DNA from 3 places in the Salinivibrio sp. IB643 genome. Region 1 is predicted to be linked to each of the others. Evidence: predicted binding sites of a transcription regulator. Region 1 holds the regulator's gene; each other region holds the start of a gene.
The links. Region 1 encodes CRP, which controls carbon source genes, mostly activating them, when cyclic AMP is high. Its sites were predicted from a motif close to TGTGANNNNNNTCACA; they were not measured.
Positions count from the first base shown of each region.

Region 1 (4,266 bases):
CATGGGCGCCCAAATTTCAATGGCTGCCGCCGAGGGGATTTTGGCCACACAGCAGAAATTGATCGATCTGGGAGCTACTCCCGTCATAGAGTGCGAGCATTTACACGATGCGGTGATTTCTCCAGGGATTTTAGATGTGAGTGGCATTCAAGCGTTACCCGACGAAGAGTATTTCGGTCCGCTACTACAAGTGCAGCGCTATCAGGATATGGCTGATGCGATCACGAAGGCGAATGATACCCGCTATGGTTTGTCGGCAGGCCTTATCAGTGAAGACGAGGGCGAATGGCAATACTTTCTCGATCATATTCGCGCAGGGATTGTGAATCGTAATCGTCAGTTGACAGGGGCAAGCGGTGATGCGCCATTTGGCGGGCCAGGTGCGTCGGGTAATTTACGTCCAAGCGCTTACTATGCCGCCGATTATTGCGCTTATCCCATGGCATCAATGGAAGGGGATCAGGTGGTACTGCCTGAGACGTTCGCCCCCGGTATTCCGACTCAACAAGATTAAGGAGACCAACATGGACAGTGGCCAAGCGTTATTCGATAAATTATGGCAAGACTATATTAACCGTCTTTGCCCATCGGCACATCAGGTACATGCCTTGCTCGAAGAAGGGCAGCCTTTAATCAATGATCATATTGCCTTGCGGACATTTGGTTTGCCCAAGGTTGGGCTTGAGGTCTTGGCGCGCCCTTTCCTGGCGCTAGGCTATCAGCAAAAAGGGGACTATACCTTTGAAGCGAAAAAGCTTAACGCTTGCCATTTCGAGCACCCCGATCCTTTGATGCCGAAAGTGTTTATCAGTGAATTGATGGTCGAGCAATGCTCGCCTGCGCTGCAAGCCATTGTTCACAAGCTGGTGGCACAAGTCGATGCGTCGTCACTAACAGGGAGCGATTTTCTTCATCAGGGGCGGCTTTGGGACATCGATAGCGCTACCTATCAAGCGCTTGCTGAGGAGAGTGAATACGCATCCTGGGTAGCCGCGCACGGTTATGGCGCGAATCATTTCACGGTGAGTGTCAATCAGTTAAAGGCTCATGATCATTGCCAATCGGTTAATCAAAAGCTGCGAGACAATGGCTTTGCAATTAACGAAGCGGGTGGTGAAGTAAAAGGGGACGCATCCGTTTATCTGGAGCAATCCTCCACAATGGCTGACCGTGTCCCTGTTGTTTTCTCTGATGGCACGCAAACCATTCCAGGTGGTTTTTATGAGTTTGCTAAGCGCTATGTCCTTCCTAATGGCGAATTATATCAGGGGTTTGTCGCCGCTTCAGCGGATAAAATTTTTGAGAGCACACACTAATAAATAGTGGATCTAACGAGGCCTAAACGGTTAAGGAAGAGTTCGCTCTTCCTTTTTTATTGTTTTAAAAAGAAAAACCGACGCCAGGGCGTCGGTTTGGAATACAGAGAGCGCTGTGATTAGCGGGTACCGTATACCACGATGGTTTTACCATGGGCTGAAATAAGGTTTTGCTCTTCCAGCATTTTAAGAATACGGCCCACGGTTTCACGCGAGCAGCCAACGATTTGGCCAATTTCCTGACGCGTGATTTTAATTTGCATGCCATCAGGGTGCGTCATGGCATCGGGTTGCTTCGCTAAATTCAACAAGGTTTGCGCAATACGGCCCGTGACGTCCAGGAAGGCAAGATCCCCCACTTTTTGGCTAGTCACTTGCAAACGGCGCGCCATTTGTGAGGACAAACGCATCAATATATCAGGGTTAACCTGGATCAGTTGGCGGAACTTTTTGAATGAGATTTCTGCCACTTCACAAGGAGACTTAGCCCGAACCCAAGCGGTACGCTCCTGATCATCTTCGAAAAGGCCTAGCTCACCGATGAAATCACCTTGGTTAAGATAAGACAGGATCATTTCCTTGCCTTCTTCATCTTTGATTAGAACGGCGACAGACCCTTTCACGATGTAATACAAGGTCTCCGCTTTTTCGCCTGCATGAATCAGCGTGCTTTTAGACGGATACTTGTGGATGTGACAATGTGAAAGGAACCACTCGAGTGTAGGGTCTGTTTGAGGTTTTCCTGGAACCATATAACTTATTTCCTCTGCATGTGTTGCCCGGCAACAACGTCCTATCTTTGTCTGAGGGGTAACCCACCAGATCTATGCACAGAATACGAAGTCTGGGCGCGGGCTACAAGCTCGCTGTATGTTAACAAGAGTGTATCTTTTTTTGTTAGCAATTTCTTGATTTTGATCTAGGCCAACCGCCTAAAAAACTGGCAAAAACGTGGCTAAGATCACGGCTTGAGAAGTAATACACGATAGATGCGCTACGCCCTAGCCAATTTTGCCTTTTTCGATTAACTGCTGAATCAATGGACGGATGATAAGTTCCATCGCAAAGCCCATCTTACCGCCTGGCACGACGAGTGTATTATGCCGTGACATAAAAGACCCCGTGATCATTTGCAGCAGATAAGGAAAGTCGACGTTTTTCATCCCTCGAAAGCGGATCACCACAAAGCTCTCATCCAACGAAGGAATGCCTTTGGCGTTCAGTGGGTTGGAGGTATCGACCGTCGGCACCCGTTGAAAGTTAATGTGAGTGCGTGAGAATTGCGGCGTAATATAATGCAAATAATCGTCCATCGACCGCACAATCGAGTCGGTGACCGCTTCGCGTGAGTGGCCCCTATCGCGGGTATCGCGGACAAACTTCTGAATCCACTCAAGGTTGACGATCGGGACCATACCAATCAATAGGTCGACATGTTGGGCGACATTGACCTCACCATCAACCACACCGCCGTGCAAGCCTTCGTAAAATAGTACGTTGGTATTGTCGGGTAAATCCTGCCATGGTGTGAAGGTCCCTGGCATTTGATTGTAGGGCACCGCTTCGTCAAAGGTATGCAAGTAGCGGCGATATTTACCTGTGCCGAGTTCACCGTACTCACGGAAAAACTGCTCGAGTCGCGGAAAATCATTGGCGGTGGGGCCAAAGTAACTAATGTGCCGTCCTTGCTCACGTGCTTTACGGATCTCGACGTCCATTTCCGGTCGCGTAAAGCGATGGAAACTGTCCCCTTCTAGCCACGCCGCTTTGATGTTCATCATCTGGAACATCTTACGGAATGCTTCGGACGTGGTGGTGGTCCCTGCTCCTGAAGAGCCGGTGACCGCGATGATTGGATGTTTAGCCGACATGACGCGCCCTGTCATTCAGTCTGAATGTGTATCGCTGTTTATTGCGTACAGCGATGCTAAGATCTGAGTGCTTCTTTACGACGAATATCCACTGTCTCGTGCAACTCAGAATACACAATCACGGCGTCGCCGGATTGCAGTTGTTGGCGAACATCCGCCACTTTTTGTGCAAAGCTGACTTCCCGCTCACCATAATCGGTTCCTTCCCGTAACACAAAGTGCTCGATTAAACGAGTCAGTGTTTCCTCAGGGACCGATTGCCAAGGAACCATCATACTACATCACCTTTTGTTGATTTATGGCTGAGACGTTAGGGTGCTTGGTGCTGATATTGTGAATCAGCTCGCATTTTACCCAATCATTTAACACAATGCAGTAGATCAATGTGCGTCGGTCTTTTTTGCTTTGTGTGGCGTCCCTTTTTAACGGGACGAGCAAAGGCGTAAGGCTAACCAGTGAGGCACCGACTGCTCCAGCCAGAACTGTGGCTGGCGCCAACTGCCGGTAACAAAACCAACATGCCCACCATGTTCGCTCAGTTGATAGTCAATATTCGCGGGCAGAGGCGAGGTTGGGATCACTGCGTCGGTCATAAAGGGATCGTCTTTCGCATGGATAATCGCAAGTGGGACCGTAATAGCGTCAAGGACAGATAAACCACTACAGCTTTGATAGTAGTGTTGAGCATCGTCAAAGCCATGCAGCGGTGCGGTGACCGTTTGATCGAACTCGAACAGGGTTTTAATCTTTGGCCGCTCCCCAGCATGCCACCGACCCACTTTTTGGTGTCGGGTAAGTTTTTCCGATAAGGTTTGTCGCATCGACCGTAGCAAATACGCTTGATAAACACGGGAAAACCCTTGTTGAATACGGGTCGAGCACGCCGCTAAATCGAGCGGGGGAGAAATAGCACAACCACAACTGACAATCGGATCATGCTGATAGTCGGCCAGGTAGCGCACCAACATGTTTCCTCCCAAAGAGACTCCCACAGCGGCAATCTCATTGTTCGGGTAGGTCTGGCGTAAATAGGTCAAAAATGCCCGAGCATCCTCCGTTTCGCCGGAATGATAAGTCCG
Region 1 is NZ_MUFF01000015.1:36,452-40,717, forward strand. It holds gene astD (succinylglutamate-semialdehyde dehydrogenase) at 1-514, shown strand, start outside; gene BZG77_RS08340 (DUF1338 domain-containing protein) at 525-1,316, shown strand; gene crp (cAMP-activated global transcriptional regulator CRP) at 1,436-2,068, opposite strand; gene BZG77_RS08350 (phosphoribulokinase) at 2,318-3,187, opposite strand; gene BZG77_RS08355 (YheU family protein) at 3,244-3,462, opposite strand; gene BZG77_RS08360 (hydrolase) at 3,610-4,266, opposite strand, start outside.

Region 2 (4,266 bases), on a different contig from region 1:
CACTTACCGGTAATTGATGGCGCGCACCCATGGTTGCAATGGATGATAAGGCATGGAGTACTGAAGGATGCAGGGCATCAAAAATATCCGCGACCCGCGCATTATTACGATCAACGGCGAGTAAATATTGGGTCAAGTCATTGGTCCCTACCGATAAAAAATCGATATCACGCGCGATATTATCCAACTGATACAAAATAGAGGGGACTTCGACCATGATCCCGAGCATAGGGAGATTAACGCTCTCACCCGTGCTCTCGGCCTCTTGGCTGACCTCTTGATACGCGCGGCTGACCAAGGTTTTCGCTTCCAATAACTCATTGCGGCCAGAGATCATTGGCAGTAGTAACTTAAGGTTATTTAAACCTATGCTCGCGCGTAACATGGCACGGACTTGGATCAAAAAGATATCCGGATGATCCAAGCTGAAGCGAATACCGCGCCACCCCAGAAAAGGATTATCTTCTTCCACACTTAGGTAAGGAAGCGGCTTATCCCCACCGATATCCAACGTACGCATCACCACAGGCTTATCAGGGTAACTGGCAAGAATGGCGCGATACTGTTTCACTTGTTCGTCTTCAGAGGGGAACCGGCGTAACATTAAAAAAGGGACTTCAGTGCGAAAAAGTCCTACACCATCCACCCCTTGATTAATCGCAATTTGACTATCGGCACTAAGACCGGCATTTAAATGGACCTCAACCCGGGTGCCGTCTTGGGTTTGTCCCGGGCTGGCCAGTGCTGTCTCAAAGGTCGATTGTAAGCTGGCTTCTTCTTGCACTAATTGCAGGTATTCGTTGATCAAGGCCTCGGCAGGCTCGATCATTAATACCCCTTTGTGTCCATCGAGGATAACGGTTTTGTGGTGCAAGCGTGAGGGAGAAAAGCTGACCCCCATGATCGCAGGGATCCCCAATGCCCGCGCGAGAATGGCAGCATGAGAATTAGCCGCTCCCTGTTCGGCGACAACGCCTGCCAGTAAGGTACGAGGAATCGAAGCCAGCATACCGGCTGTCAGCTCGTGAGCCAGTAACACAACCGGTGATGAAATTGCTGGAGCACTGCCAGCCGGGGCCATCAAAAAATAGAGTAATCGCTGACCCAGTTCTTTTATATCGTCTGCGCGCGCTTTGAGATAAGGATCGTCCATCAGGGAAAAGCGCGTGGAAAAGGCCTCCACAGTTTGTCGCACGGCCCACGTCGCTTCATCACCTTGCTGGATCCTGACCGTTATGTCTTCTCGCAACATGGGATCATTGAGCAGATGTACAAACAGATCAAAAATCGCTAATGCGTCTTTTTGTAGCTCCTTATCAAAGCGCTTACGCAAACGCCGGAACTCGGTACTGGCCTCATCAATCGCGGTGTCTAAGCGGTCGAGCTCTCGCGACACATCGAGACTGCTTGCCGGAGCAACGTCTTCTAGCCTTGGTTGCGACTCGTCGCACCAAGCTTGAGCAATACCGATCCCCGGTGACGCCGGCATCCCTTCAAGTAAAATAGGCGATCGGGTACCTTGCCACCCCCCTTGCGCATCCGCATGGGCAAATACCACCGCCAACTGCGCGGCTAAGGTGACAAGAAACGACTCTTCACTTTGATCAAATTGACGCGGTTGGTGTTGCTGAACGACTAATACGCCCAGCACCTTTTTGCGATAAATAATGGGCGTACCCAAAAAAGATTGAAACGCGTCTTCTCCTGTCGCTGGAAAAGGTCTAAAAGCAGGATGTCGTCGTGCATAAGCGAGGTTTAAAGGCTCAGCCCGTTGACCGACCACGCCAACCAACCCGTCACCAAACGACATCGACACTTGCGCCGACGGATCGAGCCCCTGCGTTGCCATCAGATCAAAGCTTTGTTGCTCAAAGTTGGCGAGATAGACAGAGCAGCACTCGGTACGCATTGCCAAGCAGGTTTGTTGCACCAACGTATGCAGCGCCTGATCGAGATCGGCTGACATTGCAACGCTTTGCACAATATTCCTTAACTGCGTGAGCACCGAGTTTCTCCTTTACCCTCGCTTATTTTTACGTCGAGGTTTGCGTTCTTTAAAAGGCATCGCAAGCGGCGCAAACTCTTTCATTGCACGCCGATAGACTTCACGCTTAAATGCCACGACTTGACGCACAGGGTACCAATAACTGACCCAACGCCAGCCATCAAATTCAGGTGTCCCGCCACGCAAAACGTTCACGTGTGACTCATCACACTCAAGCTTAAGCAAAAACCATTTTTGCTTTTGCCCAATACATACGGGTTTAGAATCCCACCGCACCAAGCGTTTCGGTAATTTATAACGTAACCAATGTCGACTAGTCCCCAAGATGCGCACATCTTTTTTGGTCAGTCCAACTTCTTCATACAATTCACGATACATGGCTTGCTCAGGACTTTCTCCTTCATCAATACCACCTTGTGGAAACTGCCATGAATGCTGACCATATCGACGAGCCCAGAGTACTTGACCGTGGCCGTTACAAATTACTATCCCCACATTGGGACGATAGCCATCGCCATCAATCACTGGACAACCTCAATGATAAATCTCTACTGAACCTGATTTTTTCACAAAAAGCGGCTGAGGGTAAACAAACATTGTGGATTGACCTTCTTTTTTGCGCTCTCGTCGCCATCTGAGGATAACTCACCCTCTAACAGGAAGTTATAAACATAGCAATGAGAGTTTGCGCACATTTATTCACGCTTTCTGTGGATAGATTTGTGAAGAAGCCTAGAAAAAGTGCATTAAAGCATCAGGCATCGATCATCTAACGGAAATAAATATTGTCATAAAAATAAAATAAATCATTAAATTCAAAAATTTAAACGTAAACTGCTAAGATGGGATCCTTGGCAAGATCTGACGATCATTAAATACGCACAGATCGCTCAAAGATCCACCAGCTAGTGCATTATCCACATCAACAGCTCAAAAAATCGACAGTTCAGCTCTTTTGTCCATTTTAATCTGATTTTTATTACTGTATATATGATCATGCGCCTCATTTTACGCGCATAAAATGATGGCCATGTGGATAACTAAAGGACAGTCATGACATTCTCTCCCCAAGGATCCAGTTGCAGCACTGATGACAGTCCTCGATAATGTACGACCGTTATGCCCATAAACAGGATCGAGCCACTGTGATACATCCTCCTGAGTCTGAACAGATACTGATGGACCGAGCACTAGAGCTTGCAGGTCTGACGCTGGGTGAAGTGAGCCAGTCACTAAGGATAAGCTGTCCGGAAACACTCTCTCGGGAAAAAGGCTGGATCGGTATGTTACTCGAGACCTGTTTAGGTGCCAATGCGGGGAGTAAGCCTGAACAAGACTTCGCGCATTTAGGGATTGAGCTAAAAACCATTCCCGTCAACCAAAACGGTAAGCCTCTAGAAACAACCTTTGTCTGTGTCGCGCCACTCACTGGGATTGCGGGGGTACGTTGGGAAACCAGCCATGTAAGACAAAAACTATCACGCGTGTTATGGGTCCCCGTGGAAGGCGAGCGTGATATTCCCGTGGCGAAGCGACGGATAGGGACCCCCCTGCTGTGGTCTCCTAGCTCAGAAGAAGACGCATGCTTACGCGCCGACTGGGAAGAATTAATGGATTGGGTGGCATTGGGACGCGTGACTGAAATCACGGCACGTCAAGGCCAATACCTACAATTGCGGCCCAAGGCTGCTAATGGCAGCGTACTCACCGACGCCTTTGGATCTCATGGCGAGCCAATCCGAACGCTACCACGTGGGTTTTATTTACGGACACAATTTACCCACCAGATCCTGAGCCGTTACTTCCTCGATCCGCAATAATAGCGCCTTAAAATCGAATCGGCATGTCTTCGCGACACCCAGGCTCCCCACCGGTCGCGAACTCATCATAGGGATCCATTAAGCGTAACACGCCCTGTTCAATGCCAAGCGCCTTGAGCTTATCCCCCACTTGTCCCACATGATCAAACTGCATCACTTCGCCGGTTTGAGCGGAACGTAACGGCTCGAGCTGCTTCTTGATTTCGACTTCTACCGAATACTTGGCGCCTCCCGCATGAGCCATGATGTAGCATTGCGGACATGACTGGGGATCCGCGCGCATCCACGCCTTGAGTTGTGCATAGTTCATTTGACTTTCCTCTTGTCGCTTTCTTTGGCGCCTGTTGCTACCTGACCCAATACACCCCATCGCCCGGCAATTCATGGCGTCACCCATACAAGTAATGGTTAAAGTTTGCACACCTGTCAAGCCGAGCGGTG
Region 2 is NZ_MUFF01000013.1:34,295-38,560, reverse strand. It holds gene ptsP (phosphoenolpyruvate--protein phosphotransferase) at 1-2,005, opposite strand, end outside; gene rppH (RNA pyrophosphohydrolase) at 2,018-2,530, opposite strand; gene mutH (DNA mismatch repair endonuclease MutH) at 3,112-3,825, shown strand; gene BZG77_RS07780 (hypothetical protein) at 3,833-4,135, opposite strand.
Region 2: the regulator CRP is predicted to act here: its motif matches at 2,684-2,699, upstream of rppH (RNA pyrophosphohydrolase).

Region 3 (4,266 bases), on a different contig from region 1:
CAGCTTGGTCTGCTGCTCGGTTATATGACCCCCTCAGTGTTTTTCCATCAATGGCAACTACTTCACCATCCGTTAATTCATGACACGATTTCATCCATTCTATAAAGGCTTTTTGTAATGATTTTGTACTGATGGTTCCCATCACTCTTGCAATCGTATCTTCCGAGGGTGATGTTTTACCTGAGAAGTCAAAACGTAATAAAAAATCACGCTGCTTACGTCCATAACCACTAATACCTTTCCAGGTATCATGACCAGACAACACCGCACAAATCGTTATCAAAATAATATCTGATAACGTATATTCAACTTTATCTTCTTGGCGAATGTCTCTAATGGAAACGAAATGCATAAATGGACTTTTATCTTCTGTCATTTTTAATCTCCTAAACGTTAGGAGACCATTAAATCGCTAGCCCAAGCATGGTGCGGATCTTCATGCGTTTTCCCTGGCGGCGTCCAAAAGGCCTTACAGAGCGATTTTTGCGGGCTAGGTTATCAGATGCTGGGCAGTGTGTTTAGGCAAAGGCGTCTAAAATGTTGGCGCAGTCAGGGTTTGGGAGTTTGTGGGGGATAAACGCAAAAAAGCCGCTGACTAAGCAGCGGCTTTTCTATATGTGGCGGAGAGATAGGGATTTGAACCCTAGAAGGGCTATTAACCCTTGCCGGTTTTCAAGACCGGTGCTTTCAACCACTCAGCCATCTCTCCGGAACGCGGCGTATAATATTGGGTTCGCTTTGGCTTGTAAACCCTTTATTTGCCGCTTTTTGTCTGCTCGCTCAATCAATGATCAGCTTGGCGAACATGTTAGCAAAAGGCGATTAGCTTGCCGCCAATCGCCCTGCTTTTACTGAGACACTTTAACTAAGTCTCTTTACTGCGCAATGTTTATAGCGCGATAAAAATACCCGCCAATGCCGCACTCATTAGGTTGGCAAAGGTGGCAGCAATCACCGCGCGCACGCCTAAGCTTGCCACATCTTTGCGGCGCTCCGGCACCATGGCACCAATCGAGCCAAGTTGAATGGCAATCGAGCCGATATTGGCAAAGCCACACAGCGCAAAGGTCACAATCACCTGGCTTTGCACCGACAGGTTGGCTTTAATATCGGCAAAGGATAAGAAGGCGACAAACTCATTAAGCGCAATCTTCTGTCCCAAGAGGTTGCCGACATCAAACACTTCATGCACGGGTACACCGGTAAGCAACGCCAGGGGTGAGAACAGGTAACCAAACAACATTTCTAGGCTTAAGCCGTCAATGTCGACCAGCTCCCCTAAACTACTCAGCCCGGCGTTTAGCATCGCAATCACACTGATAAAGGCCACCAGCATGGTGCCGACCGCAACCGCGACTTTCATGCCGTTCATCGCCCCGCTAGCCAATGCATCAATCGCGTTTGCTTGGTCGCTATCGCTGATCTCAACCTGGCTTTGCTCGGCCGGTGTTTCGGTCTCTGGGACGATGATTTTGGCCATCAATAGCCCACCCGGTGCCGCCATAAAGCTCGCGGCAATCAGGTATTTTAAATCTACACCCATCGCGGCATAACCACCAAGCACACTACCGGCCACCGAGGCCATACCGCCGACCATCACCGCAAATAGCTCTGAGCGAGTCATTTTGCTAAGAAAAGGGCGAACCACCAAAGGAGATTCGCCCTGAGAAAGAAAGATGTTACTGGTGGCTACCAGCGATTCAGCTCGACTGGTGCCGAGTAATCGCTGTATGCCCCCGCCGAGCAATTTAATAACCCACTGCATAATGCCGAGATGATAAAGGAGAGAAATCAGCGCACTGATAAAAATGATTAACGGCAGAACTTTAACAGCGAAGATAAATCCATCATTGGCCAGCGGACCAAATACAAATTCGATACCTTCGTTGGCGAACGATAACAACTTAGCCGCGCCATTGCTCATTGAGCCCAGCATGGCTTGCCCAAAGGGGATATAGAGCACTAACGCCGCGAAACCGGCTTGTAAACCAAACGCGCCGAGCACGGTACGCCAATTGATGGCTTTACGGTTAGTGGAAAATGCGCACGCGCACAGAACCAGAGCGACCAGACCTGCCGCACTATAGAGGAGTTGCATAAATAGATTACCTTGCCGTGTTGTATTGCACTTACGGTACGGATGAATACGACACGCTGCCGGGGAGGCAAGAGGTTCCATCATGCGTTACATCGTACCGCGGGTTCGGTGAAGGTGGGCCCTACCTTGGACGCTTTTTCTTCAGCCGCGAATCGCGACACAGCCACTCTTTGCCTATCACTGAGCAAAGAGCGCATGTTGGGCGAGCATTATATTGTGATTGGAGTCTCATTTCCAGCAGAATTTGATCTTAGATCACACTTATTCAGCCCTGATTGCACCCTGCTAAGATCTTTTCCGGCGCTGCCTGCTCTCTCAGACAATGGTCGGATGTTTATCGCTTTATATTTATGTCAGGTTAGTGGTGTTGGACATTCGCACCCAGCGTGACGCCTATTATGAATAAACATGGCAAGATTAGTTGACACGTTTAACTCATATGCTATTCATGGGTAGCTATTGACAAAAAAACTAAAGGCAAAACGATAAAGATTGGCCTTACGCGTAAAATATAAAAGCAATAGCGTTGAATCATAAAATTAAGCAAACACAACAACGCAATTATTATAAAGGAAACAACCATGCAAACCGCCTCTTCGCACCAGACAGCGCCCAGCTTGTCGGTGATGCAACGCCTACGCGCTTTAGGGCCAGGGATAATGATGGCCGCGGCGGCAGTAGGCGGATCTCACCTTGTTGCATCTACAAAAGCCGGTGCTATTTATGGCTGGCAGCTCGCAGCATTGATCCTGCTCGTTAACTTATTTAAATACCCCTTTTTTCGAGCAGGCGTACAATATACCGCAGGCACTGGCGAAACGCTGGTAGAAGGCTATGCGCGCTTAGGCCGCCCTTACTTGTGGCTGTTTGTCACACTGAGTGCCGTGTCTGGTGTCATTAACACCGCTGCCTTGACCTTATTTAGCGCCAGCTTATTAAGCTATTTTGTGCCGTTTGATCTGTCACTAACGGTGTTGTCGACCATTATTGTGATCACTTGCCTGGTGATATTAATTGCTGGCCACTACAAGGCATTGGATCTGCTTGCTAAAGTAATCATGGCAACGCTAACTTGCGCCACTTTGGTCGCGGTTACAGTTGCGGTCGGTAACCCAGTCGCGGTCGAGCCTAGTTTTAATGCGCCGTCGATTTGGTCGGTAGCAGCGATTGGCTTTATCGTGGTCACCATGGGTTGGATGCCCGCCCCGATTGAAATTTCTAGTATTACGTCGGTGTGGCTCAAGCGCAAAGCGCAATCTGAGCCAATCAATGCCCAAGCGGCGCTGTTTGATTTTAACGTCGGCTACATTGGCACCGCGCTATTGGCGATTGTGTTCTTATCACTGGGTGCCCTGCTTCTGCACGGCAGCGGGGTGGAACTGAAACAATCCGGTATTGGCTTTTCTCATCAATTGGTGAGTTTGTATGCCGCCACCATTGGCGAGTGGTCACGTTATTTGATTGCGGTGGTCGCCTTTTTCTGTATCTTCGGCAGCACCATCACGGTAATCGATGGCTATGCGCGGGTGGTGTCCGAATCGCAACGGTTATTACGCGAGCAAACAGAAGCAGAAGCAAAACCCGCAGTTACACAAGGCTGGATGGTACTGATCGCTGTGTTGGCACTGGCTATCGTAGCATTTTGGACTGGGGCGCTGCTGACCATGCTTGATTTTGCCATGGTCGCGGCATTTGTCACCACGCCCTTTTTCGCGCTATTGAACTATATTTTGGTGACCAAGCACCGTTTACCACCCGAAGTGACCATGAGCAAGGCGATGCGCGCATTGGCAATCACCGGGCTGGTCTATTTATTTGGTTTCTTGGCCGTGTTCGTCTGGTGGAAGTGGTTGATGTAACAAACTTTACCTTGTTCGCGCTTCAAGGGCTGGGTTAACATCCCTTTACAACTTCACCATCGGTGTTAGGCGCGGATAAGGTATTATTAACCCTATAAAAGCCAGTCGTGGTTTAGATTAAGGACGTGGGCAGCTTGAAAAAGTGAACGACTGCCCGCATAACTGTCGTATATAAAAATGGATTGTTAACCCAACCGGGAGAACGTTATGAACGATCGTATCGTTTCGCACAGCCAGTCACAGCAGAGTGCGTTATCTACAAACAAGGTGCTACGTAACACGTATGCATTGCTATCGATGACACTGATC
Region 3 is NZ_MUFF01000026.1:2,598-6,863, forward strand. It holds partial or broken gene BZG77_RS11290 (ISAs1 family transposase) at 1-376, opposite strand, end outside; tRNA gene BZG77_RS11295 (tRNA-Ser) at 619-709, opposite strand; gene BZG77_RS11300 (NupC/NupG family nucleoside CNT transporter) at 890-2,098, opposite strand; gene BZG77_RS11305 (NRAMP family divalent metal transporter) at 2,680-3,957, shown strand; gene BZG77_RS11310 (Bax inhibitor-1/YccA family protein) at 4,165-4,266, shown strand, end outside.
Region 3: the regulator CRP is predicted to act here: its motif matches at 2,314-2,329, upstream of BZG77_RS11300 (NupC/NupG family nucleoside CNT transporter).